Regions from separate parts of the Paenibacillus sp. J5 genome, predicted to be linked through region 1. Evidence: predicted binding sites of a transcription regulator. Region 1 holds the regulator's gene; the other holds the start of a gene.
The links. The regulator CtsR, encoded in region 1, represses protease genes until heat stress. The targets are predictions, from matches to a motif close to ATGGTCAATAAAGGTCAAACA.
Positions count from the first base shown of each region.

Region 2: clpP (ATP-dependent Clp endopeptidase proteolytic subunit ClpP) is a predicted target of CtsR. The motif match lies at 9,521-9,541, and genes of this name have one in related genera.

Region 1 covers NZ_JBUEDD010000006.1:281-14,575, forward strand. Annotated here, with positions in the region: gene ACY1JZ_RS12340 (GNAT family N-acetyltransferase) at 1-1,014, shown strand, start outside; gene ACY1JZ_RS12345 (CtsR family transcriptional regulator) at 1,367-1,828, shown strand; gene mcsA (protein-arginine kinase activator protein McsA) at 1,926-2,447, shown strand; gene mcsB (protein-arginine kinase McsB) at 2,466-3,530, shown strand; gene clpC (ATP-dependent protease ATP-binding subunit ClpC) at 3,549-6,014, shown strand; gene ACY1JZ_RS12365 (RNA polymerase sigma factor) at 6,175-6,675, shown strand; gene ACY1JZ_RS12370 (hypothetical protein) at 6,665-7,255, shown strand; gene ACY1JZ_RS12375 (YfjL-like protein) at 7,245-7,985, shown strand; gene ACY1JZ_RS12380 (hypothetical protein) at 8,083-8,286, opposite strand; gene ACY1JZ_RS12385 (L,D-transpeptidase) at 8,371-8,709, opposite strand; gene ACY1JZ_RS12390 (GTP pyrophosphokinase) at 8,935-9,681, opposite strand; gene ACY1JZ_RS12395 (helix-turn-helix domain-containing protein) at 9,887-12,451, shown strand; gene ACY1JZ_RS12400 (ABC transporter permease) at 12,718-13,611, shown strand; gene ACY1JZ_RS12405 (carbohydrate ABC transporter permease) at 13,630-14,295, shown strand, end outside.
Region 2 covers NZ_JBUEDD010000009.1:18,061-34,136, forward strand. Annotated here, with positions in the region: gene ACY1JZ_RS16920 (tetratricopeptide repeat protein) at 1-1,215, shown strand, start outside; gene trxB (thioredoxin-disulfide reductase) at 1,292-2,239, shown strand; gene ACY1JZ_RS16930 (ROK family glucokinase) at 2,502-3,452, shown strand; gene rapZ (RNase adapter RapZ) at 3,617-4,507, shown strand; gene mgfK (gluconeogenesis morphogenetic factor MgfK) at 4,520-5,506, shown strand; gene whiA (DNA-binding protein WhiA) at 5,513-6,442, shown strand; gene ACY1JZ_RS16950 (HPr family phosphocarrier protein) at 6,650-6,919, shown strand; gene ACY1JZ_RS16955 (polysaccharide lyase family 1 protein) at 7,078-8,121, shown strand; gene ACY1JZ_RS16960 (sporulation histidine kinase inhibitor Sda) at 8,262-8,567, opposite strand; gene clpP (ATP-dependent Clp endopeptidase proteolytic subunit ClpP) at 8,873-9,454, opposite strand; tRNA gene ACY1JZ_RS16970 (tRNA-Arg) at 9,589-9,663, opposite strand; gene ACY1JZ_RS16975 (sugar-binding transcriptional regulator) at 9,897-10,925, shown strand; gene gap (type I glyceraldehyde-3-phosphate dehydrogenase) at 11,027-12,031, shown strand; gene ACY1JZ_RS16985 (phosphoglycerate kinase) at 12,178-13,359, shown strand; gene tpiA (triose-phosphate isomerase) at 13,480-14,232, shown strand; gene gpmI (2,3-bisphosphoglycerate-independent phosphoglycerate mutase) at 14,234-15,772, shown strand; gene eno (phosphopyruvate hydratase) at 15,813-16,076, shown strand, end outside.

The DNA of each region.
Region 1 (14,295 bases):
ATACCGCTGGAGGTGTACGTATTCGGCAAGGTGTTACCTATGGGTGGAATTGCCAGTGTGGCGACTTGGCCGGAGGAGAGACGCAAGGGAGCGGTAACGCAGCTAATCCGCCACGCATTGCAGGAGATGAGGGCACAAGGTCAATCCATCTCCATGCTGCATCCGTTCTCTATCCCCTTTTACCGCAAGTACGGCTGGGAGCTGTGTATAGAGCATCGTAGCTACACGCTAACCCAACACCAGTTGTCCCATCATTTTCAGGCTTCAGGTCGTGTTGAGCGGCTGTCAGCGAAGGGGGACGAGTTGGCTGCATTGCTGGCTCCTATCTATGAACAATATGCTGTCCGTTATAACGGTACACTGGCGAGAACGCCGCAATGGTGGCAGCGCTCGGTCTTTCGCCGAAAGTCTGGGAGGGTGGTTATGTATCGCAATGCCAGTCAAACTCCCACCGGCTATGCAATCTATGAACTGAAGGATCGCGTGCTGAACATCAAAGAAATGGTATACCTTGACCACGATGCCTTTCAAGGGCTTTGGGGCTACTGGGCCAATCATGATTCCATGGTAGAGCAGATTAAGGTCACCGCGCCGCTTGATGATGAGCTGCCGTATTGCTCGCCCGATCCGCGAATTGAACAGCATAACGTGCCATACTATATGGCACGAATTGTGGATGTTGAAGCCTTCCTGCAGCAGCAGCCCTTCGGGAGACCTGAAGCATCTGGTAGGTGTCAACTGATTATCGAGGACCGAGATGCACAATGGAACACTGGTGTTTACGTGCTCAAGGTTGATCCTCAGTATGGCATTCATGTAACAAAATATGCAAAAGTACAATCGGATCTCCCCATGCTTCAAGGCGATATTCGTGCTTTCTCGGCATTGCTGACCGGCGCAAAGCTTGCAACAACGCTACATAGGCTGGGTATGCTTCAAGGCGATGTGGAGGCTGTAGACGAGATGGAGAGGTTGATTCCAGATAAAATAACGTATCTGGCAGATTTCTTCTGAGCGGCTTAGCCGGTTCAATATTTGCTGCATCATAACCGACGAACGGGATGTGGGCGGGAGGCTTCTAGCGTTGTCTTCTGCTCATATTCTCTTATACATAGGTATGTTTCGCTCATTGGATGTAAACAATACAAGCAGTTAAAGTGCGGGGAGACAGAGGGGTCAGACAGATTTTGTAGTGGAAACACTTGACCTTGGCACAAATATCAGTATAATAAAAGTTAAAGTCAAAGAAAGTCAAAGTCAATGACTTTTCTTTCTAACAAACGGTCTTCGCTGTAGACTGCTTGATTCAAAGCAAGGCTGTATGTTTATGCAAGATCATGATGTATATTCTCTAGGGGCTGGTGATATGCGAAACATTTCAGATGCACTGGAGCATTTCCTGAAGCAACTGCTGCAGGATAGCTCTGAGGGTTCAATTGAGATTCAACGAAATGAATTGGCCGATAGGTTTTCATGTGTGCCTTCCCAGATTAATTATGTATTAAGCACCCGCTTCACATTGGAAAAAGGGTATCTGGTGGAGAGCAAGCGCGGTGGTGGCGGATATATTCGAATACAGCAGGTAGAGCTGCCTAAGCTGAAGGCGATACAAGGTCATATTCACCATACGATTGGAGACCAGGTGGACCAAGGCGCTGCGGAGGGGCTGATCTACCAACTGCTGGAGGCACAGATGATCTCCTCCAGAGAGGCGAATCTGCTGCGCGCGGCTATACATCGGGATGTTATTGCACTCAAGCTGCCACTCAGAGATGAGGTCAGGGCGAGAATATTGAAGTCGATGCTCATATCGCTGCTTGTGAAGTAATTGCCCGATGTGCACGACTGGCGCTGTCGGTGTTGACGAACCGGACGAATGGATACCGGGATTGCGGTTACATGTTGTTGAAGGGAGTGACTTCTTCATGCTATGTCAGGAATGTGGAGAGCGGCAGGCTACGCTTCATTTTACGAAGATTGTGAATGGGGAGAAGACAGAATTCCATATCTGCGAATCCTGTGCCAGGGAGAAGGGCGAGGGCATACCGGGCACGCCTGGAGGCTTCTCCATTCATAGCTTGCTCTCGGGTCTGCTTGATTTCGAGAAATCCGGGGCTACGGGGCTTGGCCCTAAGCCGCAGACGATTCGTTGCGATGAGTGTGGACTGACTTATGCCCAATTCAGCAAGATTGGACGCTTCGGATGCAGCTCATGCTATAAGCATTTTGCTGCCCGGCTAGACCCGTTGTTCAAGCGAGTTCATGGCAATACGGTACATGTCGGCAAAATTCCAAAGCGCTCCGGCGGGCAGATTCAATGTAGACGCGAGCTGGATGAGTTGAAGAAGGAGATGCAGCGGCGGATCGAGCAGGAGGAATTCGAACAGGCTGCAAATATCCGTGACCGGATTCGAGAGCTTGAACGCAAGATTGGCCAATCCGGCTAAGAGGCAGGAGGGATTACGGTGGGAAAACGACGTTTTGCTCAGGAAGCATTAAGTGATTGGATGCGCAGCGAGGGACCCGATTCCGAGATCGTAATCAGCAGCAGGATTCGCATTGCGCGCAATTTGCAAAAGCAGCCGTTTCCAATGCTAGCGACCAATCAGCAATCGCGTGAGGTGATGGAGCAACTGACAGCAGTTGCTGGGTCAACCGATTTGCAGCAGGCAGGAACCTTTGACACGTTTATATTGTCAGAGCTGAGTGAACTGGAGAAACGAGTGCTTGTCGAGAAGCATCTGATCAGCCCGAATCTTGCCAGTGAATCGCGGGCGGGCGCTTTAATATTGAGCGATTCCGAATCCGTCAGTATAATGATTAACGAAGAGGATCATTTGCGCATCCAATGTCTGTACCCTGGTTTTCAGGTTAAGGAAGCCTGGACATTGGCCAGCCAAATTGATGATATATTTGAATCGCAGGTCGATTACGCCTTTGATGAGCAGCGCGGCTATCTGACCAGTTGCCCAACCAACGTGGGAACCGGCATTCGCGCATCGGTGATGATGCATCTGCCGGCTCTGGTGCTCACCAAGCAGATTAATCGCATCTTGTCCGCTATTACGCAGGTCGGTCTAGCGGTACGGGGCATCTATGGGGAAGGCAGCGAGGCGGTAGGCAATCTGTTCCAGATCTCCAACCAGATTACGCTGGGCCAATCCGAGGATGAGATTATCGACAATCTGCATAGTGTCGCCAGGCAGATTATCGAGCATGAGAAGGCAGCACGCGAACGGCTGATGGCTGAATCGAAGATTCGTATCGAGGATCGGGTGCTTCGCTCCTATGGTATTTTGTCCCATGCAGCGATTATGGATTCCAAGGAAGCAGCGCAGAGATTGTCCGATCTGCGGCTAGGCATCGATCTGGGATTGATTGAGAGCGCGGGGCCGCAGGTGATGAATGAACTGATGGTGCTGATGCAGCCTGGATTTTTGCAGCAGGTTTTCGAGGAGAAGTTAAATTCGGAGGAGCGGGATGTGCGGCGGGCTGAGCTGATTCGCCGATACTTAACGCAGCAAACTTAAAGCTGGAGGTGTATCGCTATGATGTTTGGAAGATTTACTGAACGAGCACAGAAGGTTTTGGCACTGGCGCAGGAAGAAGCCGTTAGGCTGGGGCATAACAATATCGGCACAGAGCATATCCTGTTGGGTCTTATTCGTGAAGGAGAGGGCATTGCTGCCAAAGCTCTGATCGCACTGGGCCTGGGATTGGAGAAAATTCAAGATGAGGTCGAGACGCTGATTGGCCGTGGTCAAGAGCAGCCGACCAATATTGCCTATACGCCAAGAGCGAAGAAAGTGATCGAGCTGTCCATGGATGAAGCGCGCAAGCTGGGTCATACCTATGTTGGCACCGAGCACATCCTGCTCGGCCTGATCCGGGAAGGCGAGGGCGTCGCGGCTCGCGTGCTGAACAATCTCGGCATCAGCCTGAACAAGGCACGCCAACAGGTGCTGCAGTTGCTGGGCAGTAGTGAGGCCGTGTCGAGCAGCCACGGGGCTCCAGCTAATGTGAGCACGCCTACGCTGGATGGACTGGCGCGTGATCTGACGGCGATCGCCCGCGAAGGCAATCTCGATCCGGTTATTGGACGCAGCAAGGAGATTGAGCGTGTAATCCAGGTGCTCAGCCGCAGAACCAAGAACAATCCGGTGCTGATCGGGGAACCGGGGGTCGGCAAGACCGCGATCGCAGAGGGACTGGCGCAGAAGATCATCGCCAACGAGATTCCAGAGACGCTGCGCGACAAGCGTGTCATGACGCTCGATATGGGCTCAGTGGTAGCAGGTACGAAGTACCGCGGCGAGTTCGAGGATCGTCTGAAGAAGATTATGGATGAGATTCGTCAGGCTGGAAATATTATTCTGTTCATCGACGAGCTGCATACGCTGATCGGTGCGGGCGGCGCTGAAGGGGCGATCGATGCCTCCAACATTCTCAAGCCAGCACTGGCTAGAGGAGAGCTGCAATGCATCGGGGCAACCACGCTCGATGAATATCGCAAATATATTGAGAAGGATGCCGCGCTTGAGCGCCGCTTCCAGCCGATTACGGTAGACCAGCCGTCTCCGGAGGAGGCTGTTCAGATTCTGCATGGTCTGCGTGACCGCTACGAAGCGCATCACCGGGTGAAAATCACCGATGAGGCGATCGAGCAAGCGGTGAAGCTGTCCGACCGCTACATTCAAGACCGATTCCTCCCGGATAAAGCGATCGACCTGATCGACGAGGCCAGCTCCAAGGTAAGGCTTCGCTCGTATACGGTACCGCCAAACCTCAAGCAGTTGGAGAACCGCCTGGAGGATATCCGCAAGGAGAAGGACGCGGCTGTTCAAAGTCAGGAGTTCGAGAAGGCAGCGGCACTGCGCGATACGGAGCAGAAGATTCGCGAAGAGCTCGATGTGACGAAGAACCAGTGGAAGGAAAAGCAGGGTCGTACCGATTCGGAGGTTACGCCGGAGGATATTGCGCAGGTTGTTGCAAGCTGGACAGGAATTCCGGTCAGCAAGCTGGCTGAGGGCGAGACGGAGCGTCTGCTGAAGATGGAAGACATTCTGCATGACCGGGTAATCGGTCAGAAGGAAGCGGTCAGCGCTGTATCCAGGGCGATCCGCCGCGCGCGTGCCGGCCTGAAGGACCCTAAGCGTCCGATGGGCTCCTTCATCTTCCTGGGCCCTACCGGTGTCGGCAAGACGGAGCTTGCCAGAGCGCTCGCCGAAGCGATGTTCGGGGATGAGAATGCGGTCATTCGGATCGATATGTCTGAATATATGGAGAAGCATTCGACCTCCCGTCTTGTCGGGGCGCCTCCGGGATATGTCGGCTATGAAGAGGGCGGCCAACTGACGGAGAAGGTACGCCGCAAGCCATACTCTGTAGTGCTGCTGGACGAGATCGAGAAGGCGCATCCTGAAGTGTTCAACATCTTGCTGCAAGTGCTGGAGGATGGCCGTCTGACGGATTCCAAGGGACGTGTCGTTGATTTCCGCAATACGCTGATCATCATGACCTCCAACGTAGGGGCGGATCAGATCAAGCGCAACTCGACACTGGGCTTCACTGCTGTGCATGATGCCGGTCGTGAATTCGGGCAGATGAAGGATAAAGTTATGGCGGAGCTGAAGAAAAGCTTCCGTCCGGAGTTCCTTAACCGCATCGACGAGACGATCGTATTCCACTCGCTTGAGCAGGAGCATATTGCCGAGATCGTCACGCTGATGTCTGAGGAGCTGCGCAAGCGTCTGCGCGAGCAGGATGTGGACTTCGTCCTGACCGACGCAGCCAAGAAATTCCTGGCTGACACGGGCTATGATCCGCAATATGGTGCGCGTCCACTGCGCCGCGCGATTCAGAAGCATATTGAGGACCGCTTGTCGGAAGAGCTGCTCCGCGGCAATATTTCCAAGGGCGATTCGCTGACGATCGATGAGAAGGAAGGCGAACTGGTTGTGCTGAACAACCAGGGCGGCGCCAAGACAGAGGAAGAGCCGGCAGCGCAACAATAGCAACAGGCATCCTCCGTTTACAGCTAATGTAGACGGGGGATGCTTTTTTTGTATTTAATTTCTGAAGTAGCTGTAACGAATGGGAAGCTTGAGGTACTACATGAATAAGCGAATTCAATAAGGGAATGTAACAGACAACGGGAGAGGGGGAGGAAGACGCTTGAAGCTGGAGGAGCTGTACCGAGAGATTCAACCGCGAATCTATGCCTATTTCTATGCCAAGACGGGCATGAAGGAAGCGGCAGAGGATCTGACTCATGAAACCTTCTACCAAGCCATGAAGAACCATGCTTCATTTGGCGAACGCTCCTCCCTGTCCACATGGTTGTTTGCAATCGCTGTTAATGTGTTGAGGAAGGAATACCGTTCCAGGCGCTATCGACGGCAGCTAGCCGCTCGAATAGAGCCGCAGGAGGCTGAGCGGCGGGCACTGACGACAGAGCAGCAGGTGCTGCAGCGTGAACAGCAGCGCCTGCTGCTGGACAAGATCAATTCGCTGGAGGAGAACGCGAAGGAGATCGTGATTCTAAGAGCGTATGGGGAACTGTCATTCAAGGAAATCGGTGAGCTGACCGGACAGAGCGAGAATTATGCCAGAGTGACATTCCATCGTGCCAAATTAAAGCTGCATAAGGAGTTGGAGGGATATTATGGATCGTAGAGTGCGATATATTATAGAGGATCTGCTCCCATTATATCATGAGAATCTGCTGCAGCCGGAGACGAAGCAGTGGCTGGAGGAGCAGCTTGGCAGCTCAGATGAATATCAGGAGCTGGCACAGCATGCAGCACAGCCACTGCAGATTACTCCATCAGAGCTTCCTCCGCCCGCAGCGGACTATTCGGCTATGATCAGACGAATACAGCGGCGGTTGTCACTCTATCAACTGCTGTTTGTTGCATTGTCCTTCTTCCTGGCTCTCCAGACCTCACTGCTTAATAACAGCTTCGGATTCATACTCTGGTATACGGTGCTGGGGCTGCTCACTTATCTGTTCTACCGCAGCGCGGTGACCGTGCTGGCCATCTCTGCGGCGCCCATCCTGCTCTGGTCGCTGGGGCAAAGTATAGCGGAATGGGCATCGGGGAGCGGGGGCGATTCTCTAATCATCTACGTTTTGCACTCATTTGCATCGGGGGCACTGTTAGCTCTCCTTCACGGGGGATTTGCGATGATAGGCTGCTGCATGGGGTGGCTGATACGAAAGCTAAGGGAGGGCGGGGAGAAGGATGATATCTAAAAAGCGAATCTATGGTCTGGCATTGGGGCTTCTTGCTCTGTTGGTTTTGTTCATCTATAACGCCTTTAACGGCAATCCGGCGAGCAAGTGGCTGGCGCAGCAAAGCCTGGAGCAGTATCTGAAGGAGCAATATCCAGAGCTGGAGCTGAGAGTGAAGAAGGCAAGCTATACGTTCAAAAATGAGGAATATATCTTCGAGGCAGTGATCATCGGCGGCGTGGAGCAGGAGGCGAATCCTCCGGGAGAGTTTGAATTTCGCATGAGAGGCGGAATATGGCCAACGACTGTGGCCGCTGACGGATTATATACCAGCCGGCTCGATGAGGAGAAGATGGAGCAGCTTGGCCGGGAGGCGTCTGCGGAGCTACAAGCCTTATTGCAGCCGCAGGTGCCATCGCTTCGGCTTGTAGAGACCCATGTCGAGGTGCTGCGCGGGCAACTGCCAGCAGGTGCTAGCTGGAGTCGAGAGCTGGCACTGCCGAAGCCGCCATGGCTGTACATGGTGCTCGATGCTAGCCAGAGCAGCAGAGAAGAGCTGCTGGAGGCGGCCGCGCGTATCCAAACCTTGCTGGAGGAAGGCGGGTACGTGTATCGCTCTGTGACGATCAATGCGAACCGCTATGGCGATTCTGCTGAGCAGGGCAAGGATGCGCAGGGAAGAGTGATCTATGTGATCCGCTTCGACCCTCAGACCGAGCTAAAGCTAGGCGATGTTCAAGCACAGCAGTAAAGGGAGTATTCAACGTCCGCTGGGCGTGATGTGCTCTGACAGTGACCCTAAAAATACGCCTTCAGCCCGTCGTATGCGGAGCAAAGGCGTATTTTCATTAATTTTTCCGTTCCATCGGCTCCTCCATGAACCAGGAAATGTGGCTGCAGCGCCTGCAGATGAGAATGACGGCATTCCGGTTCGCCCAGTCCAGCCCGAAAAAGGTTGCCCCTTTGGAATTCAACTGGCGGTAATCCTTGGAGAACGTATCATGCTGGCAACAAGGGCAATGAATCATGGCGCCTCCCGCTTGGTAACGCATTGCGGTCACTCCTTTCGTTACTTCATATACAGGTGTATACGTAACGAATTAGAAAGGGTTGCAGGCAAAGGCAAAGGCAAAGCGCTATTCACGAATCGTAACTCTGGTGCCGATCGGTACCAACGAGGACAGCTCCAGCACATCGTCATTGTACATGCGAATGCAGCCATGTGAAACAAGGCGGCCAATCGATGAAGGATCATCTGTGCCATGAATGCCGTAATGTGGCTTGGATAGTCCCATCCACAGCACGCCGAACGGCCCGCCGGGATTGTACTGCTTGTTAATGATGCGAAATTCCCCCGTCGGAGTACGGGTGACCATCTTGCCGATCCCGACAGGGAAGGCGCGTGTGACGGTATTGCCATCGAGCAGGTAAAGCGTCCGGTCGGACAGGTCGACAATGATGCGATAGTTTGCCACAGCTACCACTCCTTTGGTACAGCATATGCACTGTATCCTGGAGTGGGAGGGCACGATTGCCTAACTCACCGCCTACTGCTCATGGGCTACTGCTCACTGGCCATAGTCCGAGAGTTCGAGAGGGGACGCTGCAACTCTCCTGGTAGATGAATCGCAGGTGTCCGAGCGTTCGATATGACGATGAGCGCACAGTCGCACAGTCATATAGCACCATCTTGGGTTATCTTAGGAATCCTGCTGCTCCTCTAGCAGTTGGAGCAGGGCGGGAGGCAGCGAGAATTGCTGGTTGTTAATAATAATGCGGCGCAGATCATCCATTTCGTCGGAAGATTGCTTTTCCTTAATTTCTTCAATCTCGCGGTGTAGCCGCTCCATCTGCTTATCGAGCGCGGATGCGGAATCCGCAGCCTCCTTCAACTCGTTGAGCAGTCGCGAAGGCACCTCCTGATTGTATTTGTAAAAAATTTTATGCTCCAGACTGGCCCAAAAATCCATCGCAATCGTGCGCACCTGCACCTCCACGCACACATGCTCCAGTCGATCAGACATATACACCGGAACATCCAGCAGTAGATGAAGGCTTTGGTAGCCATTGGGCTTGGGATGCTTAATATAGTCCTTGATCTCCAGCACCTTCAGATCGCTCTGACGCTCAAACATTTCCTGAATGCGGTAAATATCCGACAAAAATGAGCAAGTGATGCGCAGCCCGGCAATATCCTTAATCTCAGCTCGCACATTGGCGAAGGAAAAACCGACACTTTTGCGATAGAGCTTCCTCATGATGCTCTCCGGCGACTTCAGGCGGTACTTGGTGTGCTCGATGGGATTATAGTCGTGGAGCAGTTGGAATTCTTCCTTTAATATTTCCACTCTAGTTTCCAGGGCGTCCAGCGCGAATTTATACATCATCATGAAACGGGTCAGTTCATTCTTGAAACGCTTAATTTCGGTAGTTGTAAGTTGATTCATTATTTCGAGCTCCTTGTCTCTGCTAATTCCTTGCAATTGCACTAACTTTATTATAAAACAAAATGGCTGTGCTTTACAGAGCACCTCAGATTACCGCCAAAGTTGTCTCAGGACTATAGACGGCAACGTCGTCTTTGTGCGATTCTAAGAAATAGTCTCTATTTTTTGGTTCGTACATGGGAATAGTCCAGAGAGGGGGAACGGGATGAGAACCTACTTGTGGAGGCTGCTGCTGTTCAGTCTGGTTATCGGCACACTGCCCGTTATTTTGACTGGCGGTCTGTCCTATTTCATCGCAGCGGAGGCTGTGGAGGAGAAGGTGAGTGAGGGGAATCAGCTCATTCTGCAGCAGACCCGGCTGCAGCTTGAACAGATGCTGAAGTCACTGGAGAAATCTACCCTGCAGTTTTCCAATTCACCGCTTGTGCGCCAGGCGCTTGGCCAGCAGTGGACAGAGGAAAATTTCGTTGAGGTGCGGGAGATGACGACCGGGCTGCTCAGTTTGCAGACGTCGATTCCGGTCCATCGGGCTTATTTTGCCAATTTGGAGTCGCAATGGGTGGTAGGGCTGGATCAGTTCAAGCCGCTGCCATTGTTCCAGGAGCGTGCTCGCTTTCTGGCGTATGCGGGCGACCCCCGCAGTCTGTTTGTCGATGAGGGCATGGCTGAGAACCCCGTGGCGGGAATGGGCGAGGGGGGCAACAGATCGGCCATGGAGGCAGGAGCGGATCGCGAAGCTCGTACCGTGCGGCTGGTGCAAAAGGTTCCATTGATCCCCAGGCAGCAGGTGCCGCGTGGGCTGATGGTGGTTGAGGTGCTCAAGCAGGATATGGAAAGTCTATTGTCGCGAACGAAGGAGATGGGCTTTCATTACATTATCGGTCAGGATGGGGTGGACTTCCTCGGCACGTCTGCCCAGCAGCAGCGCTATGGCAAGATCAGCGCAGAGGTATTGGCGAGGCTGATGGGTCAGGAGGATGCTGCGGTAGACTCCGCGAATCCGGTCGTCGCTACGGGTGCTGGCTATGGCACCGCTACGGAGCAGGCTGCTGCAAGGCTTGCTATGGGCAGTTATAGCGCTGTGGCTACAGCCACAGGGGCGGAGGGACAGGAAGGCAAAGAGGTGTATCCGAACGGAGAGAGTGATGCCGGTTATGAGCGCGCAGCAGTAGTCGATGAGCGCAGCAGCTCCCGCGGCGCCGGAGTATTCCGTTCGACGATGGCGGATGGCACAGCGGTCGTCGTAGCCTATCAATCCTCCGCATACAACGGCTGGACCTATATTTCGGTTACCTCGCTCTCGGAGGTGACCAAGCAGACCAAGAGCATTGCCATCCTCACTGCGGTCAGCGGGCTGCTTATTTTGGCTCTGGTTCTTGTTAGCGCTTACTTTGGGAGCTTGCGCATGTATCTTCCAATTCGGCGGCTGCTTGAGGTTGTACAGCAGCTCGGGATGGAATCTGCCGCGCGCAGGCGAGGCGAGCTGAGCGAGATTGAGAGCAGCTTGCGCAGTCTGGCCATCTCGCGCAGTCAATTGCAGCAGCAGATGCGGGGCCAGGCCAGGCATTTGAAGGAGTATATGGTGCTGAAGCTGTTCGCCGGGCAGGATAAGGGCGGTCAACTACAACAACAAGGAGGCGTATACGGATTCCCGCTGCGCTGGGGGCATCTGGCCGTTATGACCGTGCAGCTCGATCCGCTGGAGGGGACCCGCTTTGGCTCTGTTGACCGGGATTTACTGTTGTTCGCAATTAACAATATGGTCGGAGAGCTGCTGCCGGTTGCCCGCCGATTTGAGCCGATCCTGTTCGATCAGTCACAGGCCACGCTGCTGGTGCTGGACGAGGCAGACCCGGTGGAAGCCAAACGCGCGGCCTATGCCATAGCGGAGCAGGTGAAGGAGCAGGTGTGGCATTACCTTGCTCTGGGGGTCAGCATCGGCATTAGCCGGCCATTCCCGCTGCTGGCGGAGACCGTTCGGGCCTATGAGGAGAGTCTGTCCGCCCTGAAGAGCCGGATTCGACTTGGCTACGGTATTATCGTCCATTATGACGATGCCGCTGCGGGCGGCAGCCCCGGTGAGGTTGTCTATGCGCATCTGAAGGTCATGGAGGATCGCATGATCCATTACTTGAGGGAGCAGGACGAAGCACAACTGGAGGAAGCCTTCCACGGCTACTTGACCGAGATTCTTGAACGGGAGACGTACCGTAGAGAGCATCATGCGTTATTGCTTCAATTCATCTCCCGCGTGCTGCAGCAGCTTCGGGATGGGGGAGTGCCGCTCTCCGCCGTGTTCGATGGAGACCGGCAGCTTCAGCAACTGCTCGCCCTTCATACGCGCAGTGAGCTGCAGCAGTGGTTCACCGAGCGGCTGTTCCGTCCGGTGGCGCGGCAGCTCCAGGCGCGCGAGGAGAAGCAATATGACAGCATCGCAGAGCAGATGGCGGCAATGATTCATGACGGCTACCATACGCCGCTCACTCTGGAGCTGTGCGCGCAGCGGTTGAATTATCATCCGGTCTATCTGAGTCGTGTCTTCAAGAAGCATATCGGCAGAACCTTCAGCGAATATATGAGCGATTACCGGATGAAGCAGGCGAAGCGGCTGCTGGAGACGACAACGCTGAAGATTGCCGACATCGGCGAGCAACTGCAGTTCAACAATACGAGTGCGTTCATTCGCAGCTTCCGCAAATATGCCGGCATGACGCCGGGGCAATACCGTGAGCAGCGCAGCCGCTTGGCGGAGGATGACGACATGGAGTAGTCCGGGCCATGGGGCTCCTCCTAAGGCGGGGCTGTCCGGGTTGTCTAGGGAGTATGCCATGTTGCACAGGGGGTATCCATGCTTGTGGGACGGGGAGAGAGGATAGCAGGTTAACTGGAGGGGATGCGCAGCAAAGCCGCAGGGGGCATGATGGAATCCGTATCCGCTTGCAGAGGGGAGGGAGATAAATGGGGAAGCAGACGGGCGCTCAGCCAGAGCCGCTTCATACTGGTATACAGCCGCAAAGCCGCAGGCGTGCCGCGCTGATGATGGATGTGCTCCGCGACCGCTGGCTGTACGTAATGTTGCTGCCGGGCATCCTTTATTTTGTCATTTTCAAGTATGTGCCGATGTACGGTCTGGTCATGGCTTTTCAGGACTTCAAGCCCCATCTCGGGTTTATGGACAGCCCGTGGGCCGGGGTGAGACATTTTGAACGTTTGTTCGGCGAGCTGCAGTTTTGGACATTGTTTCGCAATACGCTGGTGCTGGCGGTGTATAATCTGGTGTTCTTTTTTCCGGCTCCGATTATTTTGGCGCTGATGATGAATGAGGTGCGGCGCAGCGGCTTCAAGCGGGTTGTGCAGACGCTGGTGTATATTCCGCACTTTGTATCCTGGGTCGTGGTGGTCGGCCTCAGCTACATTTTGCTGACAACGGAGAACGGACTGGTGAATGAGCTGCTCTATCGGCTGACGGGAGAGCGGATCGCCTTTTTGCTGGAGGCGGAATATTTCCGCACGGTCATCATCTCGCAGCAGATCTGGAAGGAGGTCGGCTGGGGAACGATCATCTTCCTGGCCGCGTTGACCGGCGTGGATATGGAGCAGTATGAGGCCGCTCGTATGGATGGGGCAGGCCGATGGAGGCAACTGTGGCATGTGACGCTTCCGGCGATTCGCAGCACGATTGTGATTTTGCTGATTCTGCGACTGGGCCATTTCCTGGATACGGGCTTCGAGCAGATCTTCCTGATGCTGACGCCGACGAACCGCGAGGTCGGGGAAGTATTCGATACCTTCGTCTATACGAAGGGCATGACTCAGGGACAGTTCAGCTACAGTGCGGCTGTCGGGCTGTTCAAGTCTGCGATCGCCTTCGTGCTCGTGTTCGGCGCGAACTGGCTGGCACGGCGGTTTGGCGAGGAAGGGGTCTTCTAGACGAAAGGAGGAGCTGCGGTGATTCAAGATCGATCATGGGGCAGCCGATGGTTTGACATGGTGAATGTCGTGCTGCTGTCGCTGGCGGCGTTGGCCGCGGTGCTGCCGTTTGTGTATGTACTTGCGGTTTCCTTCACCAGTCCCCAGGAGGCGGCACGCGGCGGACTGATATTATTTCCGAAGGAATGGTCGCTGGCTGCGTACCGCTACATTTTCTCGACGCCGACACTGACGAACAGCTTGCTGATTACGATCTATGTCGCGGTGCTGGGGACATTTATTAATCTGCTGCTGACGTCCTTGATGGCCTATCCGCTGTCGCGCAGAAGGCTGCGGGGACGGCAGGGACTGATGCTGATGGTGCTGTTCACGATGCTGTTCAGCGGCGGGATGATCCCAACGTATTTTGTCGTCAAAAATCTCGGCCTGACCAATACATTATGGTCGCTGATGTTTCCAGCGGCGATCAGTGCATTTAATCTGATTGTGCTCAAAAACTTTTTTCAGAACATACCGGAGGAGCTGGAGGATTCGGGCAAAATGGACGGCTGCAACGACCTCGGCGTTTTTTTTCGCATCGTTCTGCCGCTGTCCGGCCCGGCGCTTGCGACCTTTACGCTGTTTTATGCGGTCGATCATTGGAATACGTTCTTCAGTGCGGTGCTGTATATCAACGATAATACG
Region 2 (16,076 bases), on a different contig from region 1:
CTGGAGAGCATCGTTGAGAAGTACGAGGATTTTCTCGCCGCTCGCAATAATCTGGCATTGGCCTATTACTACATGGGTCGCTTCGATAAGGCGATGGACACGATTAACCAGGTACTGGAGCTAGAGGGTGGCAATGTTCATGCACTCTGTAATCTGGCCATCTTCCACCAGCATGCAGGTCATAAGGAGCCGCTCACACAACTGGTTGAGCTGCTGAAGAAGACGTATCCGTTCCATCATGAGCATGTATTCAAGCTAGCGACGACGATGGGCATTCTCGGTGAGCATGAGACAGCCTATCGGCATTTCATGCGGCTGTTGAAGGACCCCGCTCTACAGCAGGACCCGTGTCTGCATCATTATGCGGCTATCGCCGCCTGCAATATCGGCAGATGGAAGGAAGCGGAACGGCTGTGGCGGCAGACAGCCAAGCTGGACCCGGGCTCGGATATACCGAAGTATTATCTGGATCAGTTGGGGAGTGTCCGCTCGCAGCAGGAGCCGCCCCCGAGCAGCTATCATTATCATCTGCCCTTCGAGGAGCAGTTCCGCCTATGGGAGAAGTCTACGGACGGGCTGCCTGATCACCTGAAGCGGGACCCGCTAGTGCGCTCCTCCTTCTTCTGGGCGCTGCGGCACGGTGACCGTCAGACCAAGCTTCAAGTCATTCAAGCGCTGGGCATGATTGCCGATAACGAGGTTAAGGATGCGTTGCGCGAGTTCGTGCTGGAGCCGGATGAAGATGATTACCTCAAGCGAATCGCCATCTTCGTGCTCCGTTCCATCGGGGTGCATGACTCGCTCCCGGCGATGCTGGAAGGGAAGCGGACGCATGTGGAGTCGAATCTGCTGCCCTCCAGACTGCCGGTGTGGGAAGACAGATGGCAAGCCGTGCTGGAGGCAGCACAGCAGCGTATGAACAAGCTGTATGATCTGGTTCAGCAGCATGATCTGTTGACGCTGTGGGTGGAATATCTGACAAGAGTGTATCCGAATGTACCCAAGATCGCCAAGGTCGAGGGCTGGGCAGCGGCTCTGGAATATTTGACGGCGAAGATGCATCGCAGGGAAATATCCTACCATGAGGTTGCAAGGCGGTATGGCGTGTCGATCTCGACCGTAAGCAAATACGCCAAGGCGATCGACGAGGCCTGCGGCATCAAGGAGAAGATGAGGTCGGTGTTTCCCCAGTTCGGAGAATTTTCCGGAGAGTAGCTCGGGCGGCGTGAAGGCGTGAAGGAAGGCGGCAGCAGCTATAGAGAGTTTCAATTCAGCAAGGGAGGCAATGAACATGTATAAATCCATTATTATCGGCACAGGCCCGGCAGGGCTGACGGCAGCGATCTATCTGGCTCGCGCCAATATGAATCCGCTGGTGATTGAAGGCCCAGAGCCTGGTGGACAGTTGACAACGACGACTGAGGTGGAGAACTTCCCGGGCTTCCCTGATGGCATCATGGGGCCTGAGCTGATGGCCAATATGCGCAAGCAGGCCGAACGGTTCGGAGCAGAATTCAGGACGGGTTGGGTGAATTCGGTGGATGCCTCCGAGCGCCCGTTCAAGCTTCAGGTTGAGGGGCATGGGGAATTGGTTGCAGAATCGCTGATTATCTCCACAGGCGCCTCTGCCAAGTACCTGGGCATTCCTGGGGAGAAGGACAATGTCGGTCGTGGTGTCAGCACATGCGCGACCTGTGACGGCTTCTTCTTCCGCGGCAAGAAGATTATCGTCGTCGGCGGCGGCGACTCGGCGATGGAGGAAGCGAACTTCCTGACTCGCTTTGCCAGCGAGGTTGTGCTGGTGCATCGTCGCGAGGAGCTTCGGGCTTCCAAGATTATGCAGACTCGGGCACAAGAGAATAGCAAAATCTCCTGGCAGTTGAACAAGACGCCACTTGAGGTGGTCGCAGGCCCGATGGGCGTAACCGGTCTGAAGGTGCGTGACAATGAAACCGGGCAGGAGGAAGTCATCCAGACAGACGGCATGTTCGTGGCGATCGGACACACGCCCAATACGAAATTCCTGGGCGGACAGGTGACGACGGACGAGACCGGTTATATTCTGGTGAAGCCGGGTACGAGCGAGACGAATATCCCGGGCATCTTCGCATGCGGCGATGTGCAGGATCTGAAGTACCGCCAGGCAATCACCGCTGCTGGCAGCGGCTGTATGGCGGCGCTTGATTGTGAGAAGTTCCTGGAAGGTCATGCGGTTCACGACTGGAGCCAGTCGCTGTAATTGGCGAGCGAGGGCGTCAGCGTGAATGTGGCGTGTTTGCGTGTACAGCGCAGGCACGCCTTTTTGCCTGCCAAGGTGTGTCAGGTGCAGACAAGCAGGCAAGAGTATTACGGCGCAAGCTTCAGCAAGAACGAGCATAGGCTATATTAAGCAGTGACAGAGGCTCTAGAAGGCGGAATACCGTTGTTCTTGACCACACGGGTCAGTTGGCTTATAGTTGGTACAGAAGCAGTTAACTAAGTAAATTGAGGTGGCCATTGTCATGTCTGAAAAGATCTGCGTTGGAGTCGACATCGGAGGAACGGCAATCAAAGTCGGGATATGTAATCTGGAAGGCAAATTGCTCCATACGTATGAAGGACCGACGGAGGTAAGCAAGGGCACAGATGCGATATTAAACAATATTGCGGCTTATGCCCGCAACATCGTGGAAGACTCCCCGTTTGAATGGGAGCATGTGGAAGGAATTGGGATCGGAATTGCAGGATTCCTGGATATACCGAATGGCATCGTATCCTTCTCGCCGAATCTGGGGCTGCGCAATGTCAACCTCAAGCAATATCTGGAAGAGAAGCTGGAGAAGAAGGTATATATCAATAATGATGCCAATGTAGCTGCGCTGGGTGAAGCGTGGTCGGGCGCAGGTCGCGATGTTGGCCATTGTGTATGCTATACGCTGGGTACAGGTGTCGGTGGGGGCATTATTATTAATGGCAAGATCGTGGAGGGGTATGCAGGCAAGGCGGGAGAGCTGGGACATATCCAGATCGTGCCTGACCTGGAGGCGATTCAGTGCGGCTGCGGCAAGATGGGCTGTCTGGAGACGGTATCGTCTGCAACTGGCATCATTCGGATGGCTAAGGATGCTGTTGCCCGCGGCGATCGCACCTCACTGTCGCTGGTCGACAATATTATGGCCAAGGACGTTGTGGACGCGGCTAAGGCCGGAGATGAAGTGGCGATCCGCATCGTGAACCGCGCGGCATACTATCTGGGCAAGTCGATGTCTGTTGTATCCGTCGTATTGAACCCGCAACGGTTCATTATTGGCGGAGGGGTATCCAAGGCTGGAGAGTACTTGTTCGAGCAGATCCGCGAAGTATTCGCCAAGCTGACACCAGAGTCATCGCAGGAGGGCGTAGAGATCGTACCGGCACAGCTCGGCAACGATGCGGGAATCGTCGGCGCCGCCGGGCTTGTAATTAACAGCTAGGAAGCATAAGAAGCAGGCGGGGTGTCCGCCATATCAGAGCGTGTCGCCTGGCAGAGCATGTCTCTGCAGCAAGGTTAGACGATAGAGACCCTTGACCTTGACCATTGCGGTCTCTGCAATGGCAAGCTGAAGATGGATATGACGCCCTAGGAGGGGTGAGAAACATGACGACAAATTCTGCATCACTAGCGAAGCTGATCATCATCACAGGGATGTCGGGCGCGGGCAAGACGATCGCAGTACAGAGTCTGGAGGATCTGGGATTCTTCTGTGTCGATAATTTGCCGCCGGTGCTAATCCCGAAATTTGCTGAATTAATTGAGCAGTCCAAGGGGAAGATTGGGAAGGTAGCACTGGTAATTGACCTGCGCGGCCGCGAGTTTTTTACAGCGCTGTCCGAGTCATTATCCTATATTCAGGATCATTATACCATTCAATGCGAAATCCTGTTCCTTGATGCCACAGACAGCGTATTGGTTCAACGCTACAAGGAAACACGGCGCCGTCATCCGCTCGCTCCGGAGGGACTGCCGCTGGAGGGCATCGCGCTCGAGCGCAGGTTATTGGAAGATCTGAAGGGCTGGGCGAATCAGGTGATCGATACGAGCAATATTAAGCCGGCACAACTGAAGGAACGGATTATTTCCCGCTTCTCCAACATGGACAAAAATGGCATATCAGTCAATGTCACCTCCTTTGGCTTCAAATATGGTATGCCGATCGATGCAGATCTGATCTACGATGTCAGATTTCTGCCCAACCCGCACTATGTAGAGCATCTGCGTCCGAATACAGGCCAGAATCCAGATGTGTATGAATATGTGATGAAATGGCCAGAAACCCAGCAGTTCCTCGTCAAGCTGCTGGACATGTTAAATTTCCTGATTCCTCTGTATCACAAGGAAGGGAAAAGTCAAATTGTGATCGGCATAGGATGTACGGGCGGCAAGCATCGATCGGTTGCAATTGCGGAATACTTGGGACGAATGCTGGGCAGCAGTGATACGGAGATCGTGCGTGTCAGTCATCGTGATGCCGAGCGTGACCGCCATTAGCGGGGTGAAGCATTGATTCAGCGTACAAACAAGAAACAGAATCCGAGCATTGTTGTCATCGGTGGCGGTACTGGCCTCTCGGTTATGTTGCGCGGCCTCAAGGAGAAGCCGCTTGATATTACCGCCATTGTCACCGTCGCTGACGATGGGGGAAGCTCCGGCATTCTGCGCAACGAGCTTCATATGCCGCCCCCAGGCGACATTCGCAACGTATTAACCGCGCTTGCGGATGTGGAGCCGCTGCTGGCGGATATGTTAAACTATCGTTTCAACCATGGCAACGGGCTGGCGGGGCATAGCCTGGGCAATCTCATGCTGGCAGCGATGACGGACATCTCGGGGGATTTCGTCACCGGAGTGCGCGAGCTGAGCCGCGTATTGGCGGTGCGCGGGCGGGTTCTGCCGGCTGCGGGACAGTCGATCGTGCTGAAGGCAGAGATGAAGGATGGCTCTGTCGTCACCGGCGAATCAATGATCCCCAAGGCGCGCAGGCAGATCAAGCGAGTCATGATCGAGCCGGCTAATGTGGAGCCGTTGGAAGAGGCGGTGGAGGCATTGCGCGAGGCGGATGCGATTCTCGTCGGGCCGGGCAGCCTGTATACGAGCATTATTCCGAATCTGCTCGTGCCCAAGCTGGCACAGGCCATTGTGGAATCGAATGCGGTCAAGATATTTGTGTGCAATGTGATGACACAGCCTGGCGAGACGGATAATTATTCTGTCAGCGACCATCTGGAGGCGATCCATGCCCACATCGGTCATCATCTGTTTGACTATGTCATCGTGAATGACGGCGAGATTCCGCCGCAGGTACAGAGCAAGTATGCGGAGGAGGGGGCCAAGGCGGTTCATCTGGATCTGGAGGAAGTGAAGAAGCGGGGCTACCAGGTCATTGCTGACCGACTGGTGTTGTTTCGTACCTATCTCAGACATGATGCCGCGCGGCTAAGCCATCATATTTATCAGCTTGTTGAGAATTGGATGCAACGAAAGGGGTGAGCCCGCTTGTCTTTTGCGGCCCAAACCAAGAAGGAGCTGACCTTAATCGAGGCAGATTCCTGCTGCGAGAAGGCAGAGCTGGCAGCGCTGATTCGAATGAATGGCTCTGTTAATCTCGCCAACCGTAAGGTCATTCTGGATGTGTCAACAGAAAATGCTGCTATTGCGCGCAGGATCTATTCCTTGACGAAAAAGCTATTTGCTGTTCATACAGAGCTGCTTGTCCGCAAGAAGATGCGGTTGAAAAAAAATAACGTCTATATCGTTCGAATTCCGATGAGGGCTCAGGAGATGCTGGCTGAGCTTCACATTGTATCGGAAGGCTTTGTATTTCATCAAGGAATTGATCCGGAGCTGATTCGCAAGCCTTGCTGCAAACGCTCCTATCTGAGAGGCGCATTCCTGGCTGCTGGTTCGGTGAATAACCCAGAAGGCTCCTCCTATCATCTGGAGATCGCTTCGATGTATGAGGAGCAATGCTGCTCCATGGTGGATCTGGCGAATTCCTTCCATCTCAATGCCAGATGCATTGAGCGGAAGAAAGGCTTCATCTTCTACATTAAGGAAGGCGAGAAAATTATCGAGTTCCTTAATATTATCGGGGCGCACCAGGCATTGTTCAAATTCGAGGATGTACGAATTATGCGCGATATGCGTAACTCGGTCAACCGGATCGTGAACTGTGAGACGGCCAATCTGAACAAGACGATCGGGGCAGCCGTGCGGCAGATCGATAATATCAAGCTGATTCAGAAGGAGCTGGGACTGGATCATCTTCCTGACAAACTGAAGGAGGTTGCAGAGATTCGCCTGAAGCATCCGGATATGAATCTGAAGGAAGTTGGCGATCTGCTCAAGGTGAAAGTCAGCAAATCCGGGGTCAATCATCGATTGCGCAAGCTTGACGAACTTGCCGAGAAAATAAGGAACGGCTAAACTTTTCAACCTAGTGCTTCGGATGATATAATGTTATAATAATGCAAGCATATGGGCGGCGGCTGAGGCCGGCCCGGAAGGATCTACCGTGCCGGAATATACGGCAACTGTGGACATCTTGTTCACAGGCAGAGAAGACCGGGATGATTGGAACCGGTCTTTGGAATACAGGTATTAGATCGAAATAGTATAGGGGGTATGGTTTCCATGACAAGGCATCCTGTGGTCGTTCGTTTGAAGACAGGTCTCCATGCAAGACCGGCAGCGCTTTTTGTACAGGAAGCAAATAAATTTTCTTCCGAAGTGTTCGTGGAGAAGGACGACAAGAAAGTGAATGCCAAATCCATTATGGGTATTATGAGCTTGGCCATTAGCTCGGGCACTGAAGTACACATTAGTGCAGAGGGTTCGGACGCAGAACAGGCTGTAACCGCTTTAGTCAATCTGGTAAGCAAGGAAGAACTGGAGAACCAATAAGGCGGGTCTGACATAAGGAATGGATGAGAAGACCCCTTCGCCACTCACTCAGGCGAGGGGTTTTTGGCGTTTTTTTGAATTGAGGATTGCTATGGTATAAATTACAATATATAATAAAATTGCAAAATTAAATAAAAGAAAAAGGTTGGTGGTTATTTATGAAAAGGCTTTCATTTCTGTTGTTAGTTGCTGCGGTGTTATGGCTGAACTTTACTCCTCCCTTGTCGACGTATGGGGCAGCCAGCTTTCCCAACACCGGCACGACAGGACTGACAGGCTTCGCAGGGAACGCGAAAAACGAATTTGGCGTATGGAAATCAGCCATTACTGGTGGGAAGAACGGTCAGATTGTGTACATTAGCTCCTTGAACGATCTGCGCACCCATAGTGCGGGCTCGACTCCTAAGATTCTTGTCATCGAGAACAACATCTCCTCTTCCACGCTGCAAAAAGTGAATTTCGGCTCCAACAAGACAATTGTCGGCTCCTACAACAATCACACGCTGACCAATATTCATTTCCGTTCTACCTCCAGCTCAGGCAATGTCATTTTTCAAAATCTTACCTTCCAGCACTCGGCTAACATCAATGCAAACGATGATATTCAGATGTACATTACGGCCGGGACCAATTACTGGATCGATCATTGTACGTTCGCAGGCCATGGCTACAACGCCAATGGTAGTGATCTGGACAAGCTGCTCTATATCGGCGACCGAGCCGATTATATTACCATTAGCAATTCCAAATTCTCGAATCACAGATATGGTCTAATACTGGGCCACCCGAATGATGGCAATAGCAGCTATAATGGGGTGCCCCATGTCACGCTGGCGAACAATTACTTTGAAAACCTGTATGTCCGCGGCCCAGGCCTTATGCGATACGGATATTTCCATGTCAAAAATAATTATGCAAATAATTTCAATCAGGCCATTACCATTGGTCAGGGAGCGCGGATCTATTCCGAGAACAACTACTTTGGCGCAGGGGCAGAAAAAGGCGGCATACTCGATGACAAGGCGAATGGCGAGTTTACGGACTCGGGCAGTACACCTGCTCTGAACGCTCCCAGATCGCCTAGGACGAATTGGAGACCTAGCAGCAACTATAGCTATGAGGTTAGGGATGCCAATTATGCTCGCGAATTTGTAACCAAGTATGCCGGCTCCTCTAACACGACCCTTGTCTTTGGCAAGTAATAGAATGAAGAAGACACCCCACCGCGGCTCATGTCCGAGGTGGGGTGTCTGGCGTCGTGTATTCCAGCGTACCCTGGGTTAACATGATGAAAAGCCGCACGTCATCGTGCGGCCATTCGCTATGAGTCGACAAGAGCGGCTTAGCCATTGCCCACTTCTCTTAATGGAATTTTACGCTGCTCCAATGCGCTTTCGATCAGTTGGATGAAATCCTCAGACAGACACATCGCCTTGGCTTCGCGATATACCTCCAGCAGATGCTCATCATTCAAGGGCTTCAGGAGTAGGGTTTTGTCGCTGTAGTCGCTGTATACAGGCTCTTTCGCAACAGAGAACCTGACTGAATAGCCGGAATCCTCCATATTGTAACGCTGCGAGGAACGACGGCTCCGATCCGTAGGCTTGATGAAATTACGCATGGATAGGAAGGGGTTTGAAATTTTCATAAGACGCAACTCCATTGTTAATGGTTTTCAAAAACAACCCTAGAGATGTATGAATATGGGAAGTTCTTCGTTTTTTTCATCTTACCATGAAATGGGTGCATCGTCTTGTCCGATTCAGTATGTTGAATTTTTCTTGACATCAAATATTGGCTATGATAAAGAGCCTGGAGGGACTAGCCTGCCAGGCTCTGAAATGCACTATTGCTTGGGTATATGCGCCATATCGCGATGCTGTACGGCTGCCTGCGTGAAGCGATGGAAGAAGCAAGCACAACTGCGGATAGCGTTCTGAGGCTGTGAAAACTCTAGATGCGTTCGATCACTTTGTCAACCAGACCGTACTCACGAGCTTCTTCAGCGCTCATGAAATAATCGCGATCGGTATCCTGCTCGATCTTGCTCAGCGGCTGTCCTGTGCGTTCAGCCAGAATACCATTGAGCTTGTCGCGCATCTTCAGGATGCGTCTGGCACGAATCTCGATGTCGCTGGCTTGCCCTTCGGCTCCACCGAGCGGCTGGTGAATCATCACTTCGCTGTTAGGCAGCGCATAGCGCTTGCCCTTGGCGCCTGCAGCGAGCAGGAATGCGCCCATGGAAGCTGCCATGCCGACACAGATCGTCGATACATCGGGCTTGATGAATTGCATGGTGTCGTAGATTGCCATCCCTGCAGTTATGGAACCTCCCGGACTGTTAATGTACAAGCTGATGTCCTTCTCCGGGTCATCGGCGGTCAGGAAGAGCATCTGAGCGATGATCGAATTGGCGACAACATCATTCACGCCGCTCCCCAAAAAGATAATCCGGTCCTTCAACAGACGGGAGTAGATGTCATAGGCGCGCTCTCCGCGGTTGCTTTGTTCAATGACCATTGGTACAAAATTCATATCCATCTGGACACGCCTCCATTCAAATAATTAGGATGTAAAATTATCATAACGGATTCCAAAACAAAAGTCAAAGATAGTCAGACATGAAAAATAAAAAAACCTGACGATACCGTCAGGAGTAGCTTGTGAAGTGGCGCGCCCGCGAGGAATCGAACCTCGATCTCAGGCTCCGGAGGCCTACGTCATATCCATTGGACCACGGGCGCATCTATATGACTTGCTGAGCACACTATAAGGTGCAGCGAGATTTATTATATGGGATAGATGAAAAAAAAGCAAGGGTCATGTCGAAAATAAATAAGCGGTGAAAACTTGAGTTGCATAACGGTATGAAATTCGATACAATGTAAGTGGGACTTAAAATGATACTGCGGGACGTTAATTGTCCTAATGTTCGTACCGTCCATAGCGCCCTTGCCGGGCTACAGGAGTGAACCCTATGCGCAATACCTTTGAACTGCAGAAGAGACTGATGCCTGATGTATTGGACATTATGAAGAAGCGGTATACCATTCTTCAGCAGGTCAGACACTCGAACCGGATTGGACGCAGGGCGCTTGCTACTTCACTCTCAATGACAGAAAGGGTGCTTCGGGCAGAGACCGACTTCCTCAAGTCCCAGGGCCTGCTCGATATTCAGAGCAATGGCATGGAGATTAGCGAGGCAGGCATCAAGCTGTTAGATGAACTGGAGCCAGAGGCTAAGGAGCTGTTCGGGCTCTCTGAGATGGAGGAGAAGCTTCGCCGCTATTTCCATCTGAAGCAGGTATGGGTTGTCGCGGGAGATTCCGATACGTCCGTGCATACGAAGAAGGAGCTAGGCAGAGCGGCCGCACAGGCGCTCAAGAAGGTGATGGGAAGCGATGATGTCATCGCCGTCACTGGAGGCACCACGCTCGCTCATGTCGCTGATCAGTTGCATTCCCATGTTCCGCTCAAGAGCATCCGGTTCGTTCCGGCGCGCGGTGGACTTGGCGAAAGTGTCGACTATCAGGCGAACACTATTGTCTCTACGATGGCGAAGCGAGTGGGCGCACAATATCGGCTGCTTCATGTGCCGGATCATCTGGGCGAGGAAGCTTACGTATCGCTCATGCAGGAGCCGGGCATCAAGGAACTGGTCGAGGTCATTCGCAGTGCGCGCATCGTGCTGCACGGCATCGGGGATGCGATGGTGATGGCTCGCCGCCGCAAGGTGGGAGACGAGATGATTGCGGCCTTGAGAGAGGAAGGAGCGCTCGCAGAGGCGTTTGGCTTCTACTTCAACAAGGATGGCAATGTCGTTCACCGGATGCAGACAGCCGGATTGCGAATTGAAGACATTCAACGCGCAGAAGTGGTGATTGGCGTCGCTGGCGGACGAAGCAAGGGCGAGGCAATCGGGGCTATCCTGCGATTCGGGCACGAGGACATACTCGTGACGGACGAGGCGGCAGCCGAAGAGATTATCGTCCGATTTGGCTTGTAAGATCAACAGAAGGATCATGACACTAAGCGGCTTAACAGGAAGCAAAGTCGCGGGTGTTGAGATAAATGAATAATTAAACCGAACTTTAGGAGGAAATCACAATGGTTAAAGTGGGTATTAATGGTTTTGGTCGTATCGGCCGTAACGTATTTCGCGCAGCGCTGAACAATCCTGACGTGCAAGTGGTTGCAGTAAACGATCTGACAGATACAAAAACACTGGCACATCTGCTGAAATATGATACAACTCATGGTACGCTGGATGCTACTGTAGAGGCAAAAGAAGGCGCGCTGGTCGTGAACGGCGTAGAAATCAAAGTATTCGCAGAGCGCGACCCTGGCAACCTGCCTTGGGGAGAGTACGGCGTTGAGATCGTTGTGGAATCTACCGGTATCTTCACAGCGAAAGAAAAAGCTGAGCTTCACCTGAAAGGCGGAGCGAAGAAAGTTATCATCTCCGCACCTGCAACGAACGAAGATATTACAGTTGTTATGGGCGTTAACGAAGACAAATACGACCCGGCTGCACATACTGTAATCTCCAATGCTTCCTGTACAACAAACTGCCTGGCTCCATTCGCGAAAGTACTGAACGACCAGTTCGGTATCGTTAAAGGGATGATGACAACTGTTCACTCCTACACGAATGACCAATCTGTACTTGACCTGCCTCACAAAGACCTGCGCCGCGCTCGCGCTGCTGCAGAGAACATCATTCCTTCCACAACAGGCGCTGCTAAAGCTGTATCGCTCGTACTGCCTGAACTGAAAGGTAAACTGAATGGTATGGCAATGCGTGTACCTACACCTAACGTTTCCGTAACGGATCTCGTTGTTGAAGTGAGCAAGAACGTAACGGTTGAAGAAGTGAACGGCGCGCTGAAAGCTGCTGCTGAAGGCCCGCTGAAAGGCATCCTGAACTTCTCCGAAGAGCCGCTGGTATCGAGCGACTACAATGGCGACCCAGCTTCCTCCACTATCGACAGCCTGTGCACTATGGTTGTTGAAGGCAACATGGTGAAGGTTGTATCCTGGTACGACAACGAGTGGGGCTATTCCAACCGCGTAGTTGACCTGGCTGCTTACATCGCAGCAAAAGGCCTGTAATATCCTATACACTTGAACGCTTCCCCCTGTGGTCTGCCACGGGGCGGATGCGGACATTCCCGTCCCGGATTTGCTGCAAATCCGGGACACTGTCTTGATGAAGCTCTATAGCCTTCTATCCCCTAACAACCAAGGAGGTTCTTGCGATGAACAAGAAAAGTGTAAGAGATGTCGAGGTAAGCGGCAAACGTGTATTTGTACGGGTGGATTTCAACGTACCGGTTGAGAACGGAGCCATCACGGACGACACACGGATTCGTGAAACGCTGCCTACAATTCAATATTTGATCGGGAAGGGCGCAAAGGTTATTCTCGCGAGCCATATGGGTCGTCCGAAGGGCCAAGTGGTGGAGGAGCTTCGCTTGAATCTGGCGGCTGCTCGTCTGTCCGAGCTGCTGGGCAAGCCGGTTGCCAAGGCTGACGAAGCCGTTGGCGAAGCGGTGAAGGCTCAGGCTGCTGCGTTGAATGACGGTGATGTACTGCTGCTTGAGAACGTGCGCTTCTATCCAGGCGAGGAGAAGAATGATCCGGAGCTGGCGAAGCAATTTGCCGAGCTGGCCGATCTGTTCGTCAATGATGCATTCGGCGCTGCTCACCGCGCACATGCGTCTACTGAGGGCATCGCACATCATCTGCCAGCCGTATCCGGCTTGCTGATGGAGAAGGAGCTGGCTGTACTGGGCAAAGCGCTGCTGAACCCTGACCGTCCGTTCACCGCTATCGTCGGCGGTTCTAAGGTAAAGGACAAAATCGACGTCATCAACAAGATGCTGGAAATTGCCGACAATGTGTTGATCGGCGGCGGCCTCTCCTACACCTTCTTCAAGGCACAGGGCTACGAGATCGGACAATCGCTGGTGGACAACGAGAAGCTGGATCTGGCGCTTGGCTTCATCCAGAAGGCCAAGGATCTGGGCAAGAACTTCCTGCTGCCAGTGGACATCGTCGTATCCGATGACTTCAGCGCTAGCGCCAACACCAACATTGTCAATGTAGACGGCATTCCTGCTGATTGGGAAGGCATCGACATCGGCCCGAAAACCCGCGAGCTGTATGCGGACGTCATCAAAAACTCCAAGCTGGTCGTATGGAACGGGCCGATGGGCGTGTTCGAGATCGAGCCATTCTCCCATGGCACGCGCGCTGTTGCGCAAGCTTGTGCAGAGACCGAAGGCTACACAGTAATCGGCGGCGGCGATTCGGCGGCGGCGACAGAGAAGTTCCACCTGGCTGACAAGATGAATCACATCTCTACAGGCGGCGGCGCTTCCCTGGAGTTCATGGAAGGCAAGAAGCTTCCAGGTGTAGAAGCTCTTAACGATAAATAAAAAGACCTATAGCGGCGCTTTCTCCTTTTACGGAAAAAGCGTCGTTTCATGGCGAAAAATAGGCTATTATAAGAGATGAGGCATTGCCCCTTCTCAAAATGAAAGGACGTGTACGAAAAGGTGAGAAAACCGATTATTGCAGGCAACTGGAAAATGTTCAAGACAGTCTCGGAGGCAGAGAGCTTCCTGGCTGAGGTAAAAGGCAAGGCAGAAGTCGAGGGAGTCGACAGTGTAATCTGCGCTCCTTATATTGCACTTCCTGCTCTGACGGCTGCTGCTGCTGGCAGCTCCATCGGCATCGGCGCGCAAAACCTGCACTTCGAGGACAACGGAGCTTATACCGGTGAGATTAGCGGTGTTATGCTGAAGGATTTGAAGGTTTCGTATGTAATTATCGGACATTCCGAGCGTCGCGCCTATTTTGCGGAAACCGATGAGATTGTGAATAAAAAAGTACATGCTGCATTCAAGCACGGCCTGACGCCGATCGTCTGCGTGGGCGAGAAGCTGGAGGAGCGCGAGGCGGGCGAGACGAAAAATGTGTGTAACGTTCAGACAACTGCTGCCTTCGAGGGACTGTCTGCCGAGCAAGCCGCACAAGTCGTTATCGCTTATGAGCCGATCTGGGCAATTGGTACAGGCAAGTCCTCCACGGCTGAAGACGCAGAGGATGTGATTGCCTATATCCGCGGCGTGGTTGCAGGCCTGTATGGTCAAGAGACGGCTGACGCAGTGCGCATTCAATACGGCGGCAGCGTGAAGCCTGCCAACATTAAAGAGTATATGGCACAGCCTAACATCGACGGCGCACTGGTCGGCGGTGCAAGCCTGGAGCCTGCTTCTTATATCGAGCTTGTTCAGGGGGCCAAGTAAGATGAGCGCGCCAAAACCTGTAGCTCTGATCATTATGGATGGCTTCGGCCTGCGTGATACGGTTCATGGCAATGCGGTGGCGCAAGCCAATAAGCCAAACTATGACCGGTATATGGCCACTTATCCGCATACGACGTTGACAGCTTGCGGCGAGGCGGTGGGTCTGCCAGAAGGACAGATGGGCAACTCCGAGGTGGGCCATCTGAACATCGGCGCCGGACGGATCGTCTATCAGGACTTGACCCGCATCGACAAGTCGATCCGCGAGGGCGAGTTCTACGATAACGAGACACTGCTGAGCGCGATCCAGCATGCGAAGAAGAATGGCAAGAAGCTGCATCTGTACGGCCTGCTCTCCAATGGCGGCGTACACAGCCACATTGCACATTTGTTCGCCCTGCTGGATCTGGCGAAGCGCCAGGACTTCCATGACGTCTATATCCATGCCTTCCTGGATGGACGCGACGTAGCCCCGGATAGCGGACGCTCCTTCGTGGAGGCACTGCAGGCGAAGATTGCAGAGGTTGGCGTAGGCAAGATCGCTTCCCTGCACGGACGCTACTATGCGATGGATCGCGACAAGCGCTGGGATCGCGTGGAGAAGTCGTATCGTGCGATGGTCTACGGCGAAGGCCCGCAATTTGTCGATCCGCTGCAGGCTGTTGTACAATCGTATGAGAACAACGTATATGATGAATTTGTCGTGCCGACAGTCATCGTAGGGGAAGATAAGCAGCCGGTTGCATTGGTGGAATCGGAGGATGCGGTGGTGTTCTTCAACTTCCGTCCCGATCGTGCGATTCAGTTGTCCCAGGTCTTCACCAATGACGAATTCCCTGGCTTCGACCGCGGACCGAAATGTCCGAAGAATCTGTACTTCGTCTGTCTGACGCTGTTCAGTGAGACGGTGGGCGGACTCGTCGCCTACAAACCGAAAAATCTGGACAATACGCTGGGCGAGGTGCTGGTACAGCAGGGCAAGAAGCAACTGCGGATCGCCGAGACCGAGAAATACCCGCATGTTACGTTCTTCTTCAGCGGCGGACGGGATGTCGAGCTGCCAGGTGAGACACGCATTCTGATCAATTCGCCTAAGGTAGCGACCTATGACCTGCAGCCGGAGATGAGCGCTTACGAGGTGGCTGAGGCTGCGGTGAAGGAGATTGAAGCTGACAAGCACGATGCGATCATTCTGAACTTCGCTAACCCCGACATGGTTGGGCACTCCGGCATGCTGGAGCCGACGATCAAGGCGGTTGAGGTGACGGATGAATGCATGGGCAAGGTAGTTGAAGCCGTGCTCGCCAAGGGCGGCGTCGTCATCATCACGGCTGACCATGGCAACGCGGATCTGGTGCTCGATGATAATGAGCGTCCGTTCACGGCGCATACGACGAATCCGGTGCCGCTGATCGTCACCTCGAAGGATGTTCAACTGCGCGAGGGCGGCATTCTGGCTGATATTGCACCGACGATTCTCGACTTGATGCAATTGCCGCAGCCAGCAGAGATGACTGGAGCTTCCCTGATCTCGAAGTAAGTACCCCAAACCAAATTACATTGAAGGAGTGTTTTTTCTCATGTCTATCATTACTGATGTGTATGCACGCGAAGTGCTCGATTCCCGTGGTAACCCAACGGTAGAGGTTGAAGTTCATCTGGAGTCCGGCGGCAAAGGCCGTGCAATCGTTCCATCTGGCGCATCCACTGGCGCTTATGAAGCAGTTGAGCTGCGCGACGGCGACAAGGGCCGTTACCTGGGTAAAGGCGTGCTGCAAGCGGTAGAGAACGTCAACACGCTGATCGCTCCTGAGATCATCGGACTGGACGCACTGGATCAAGTG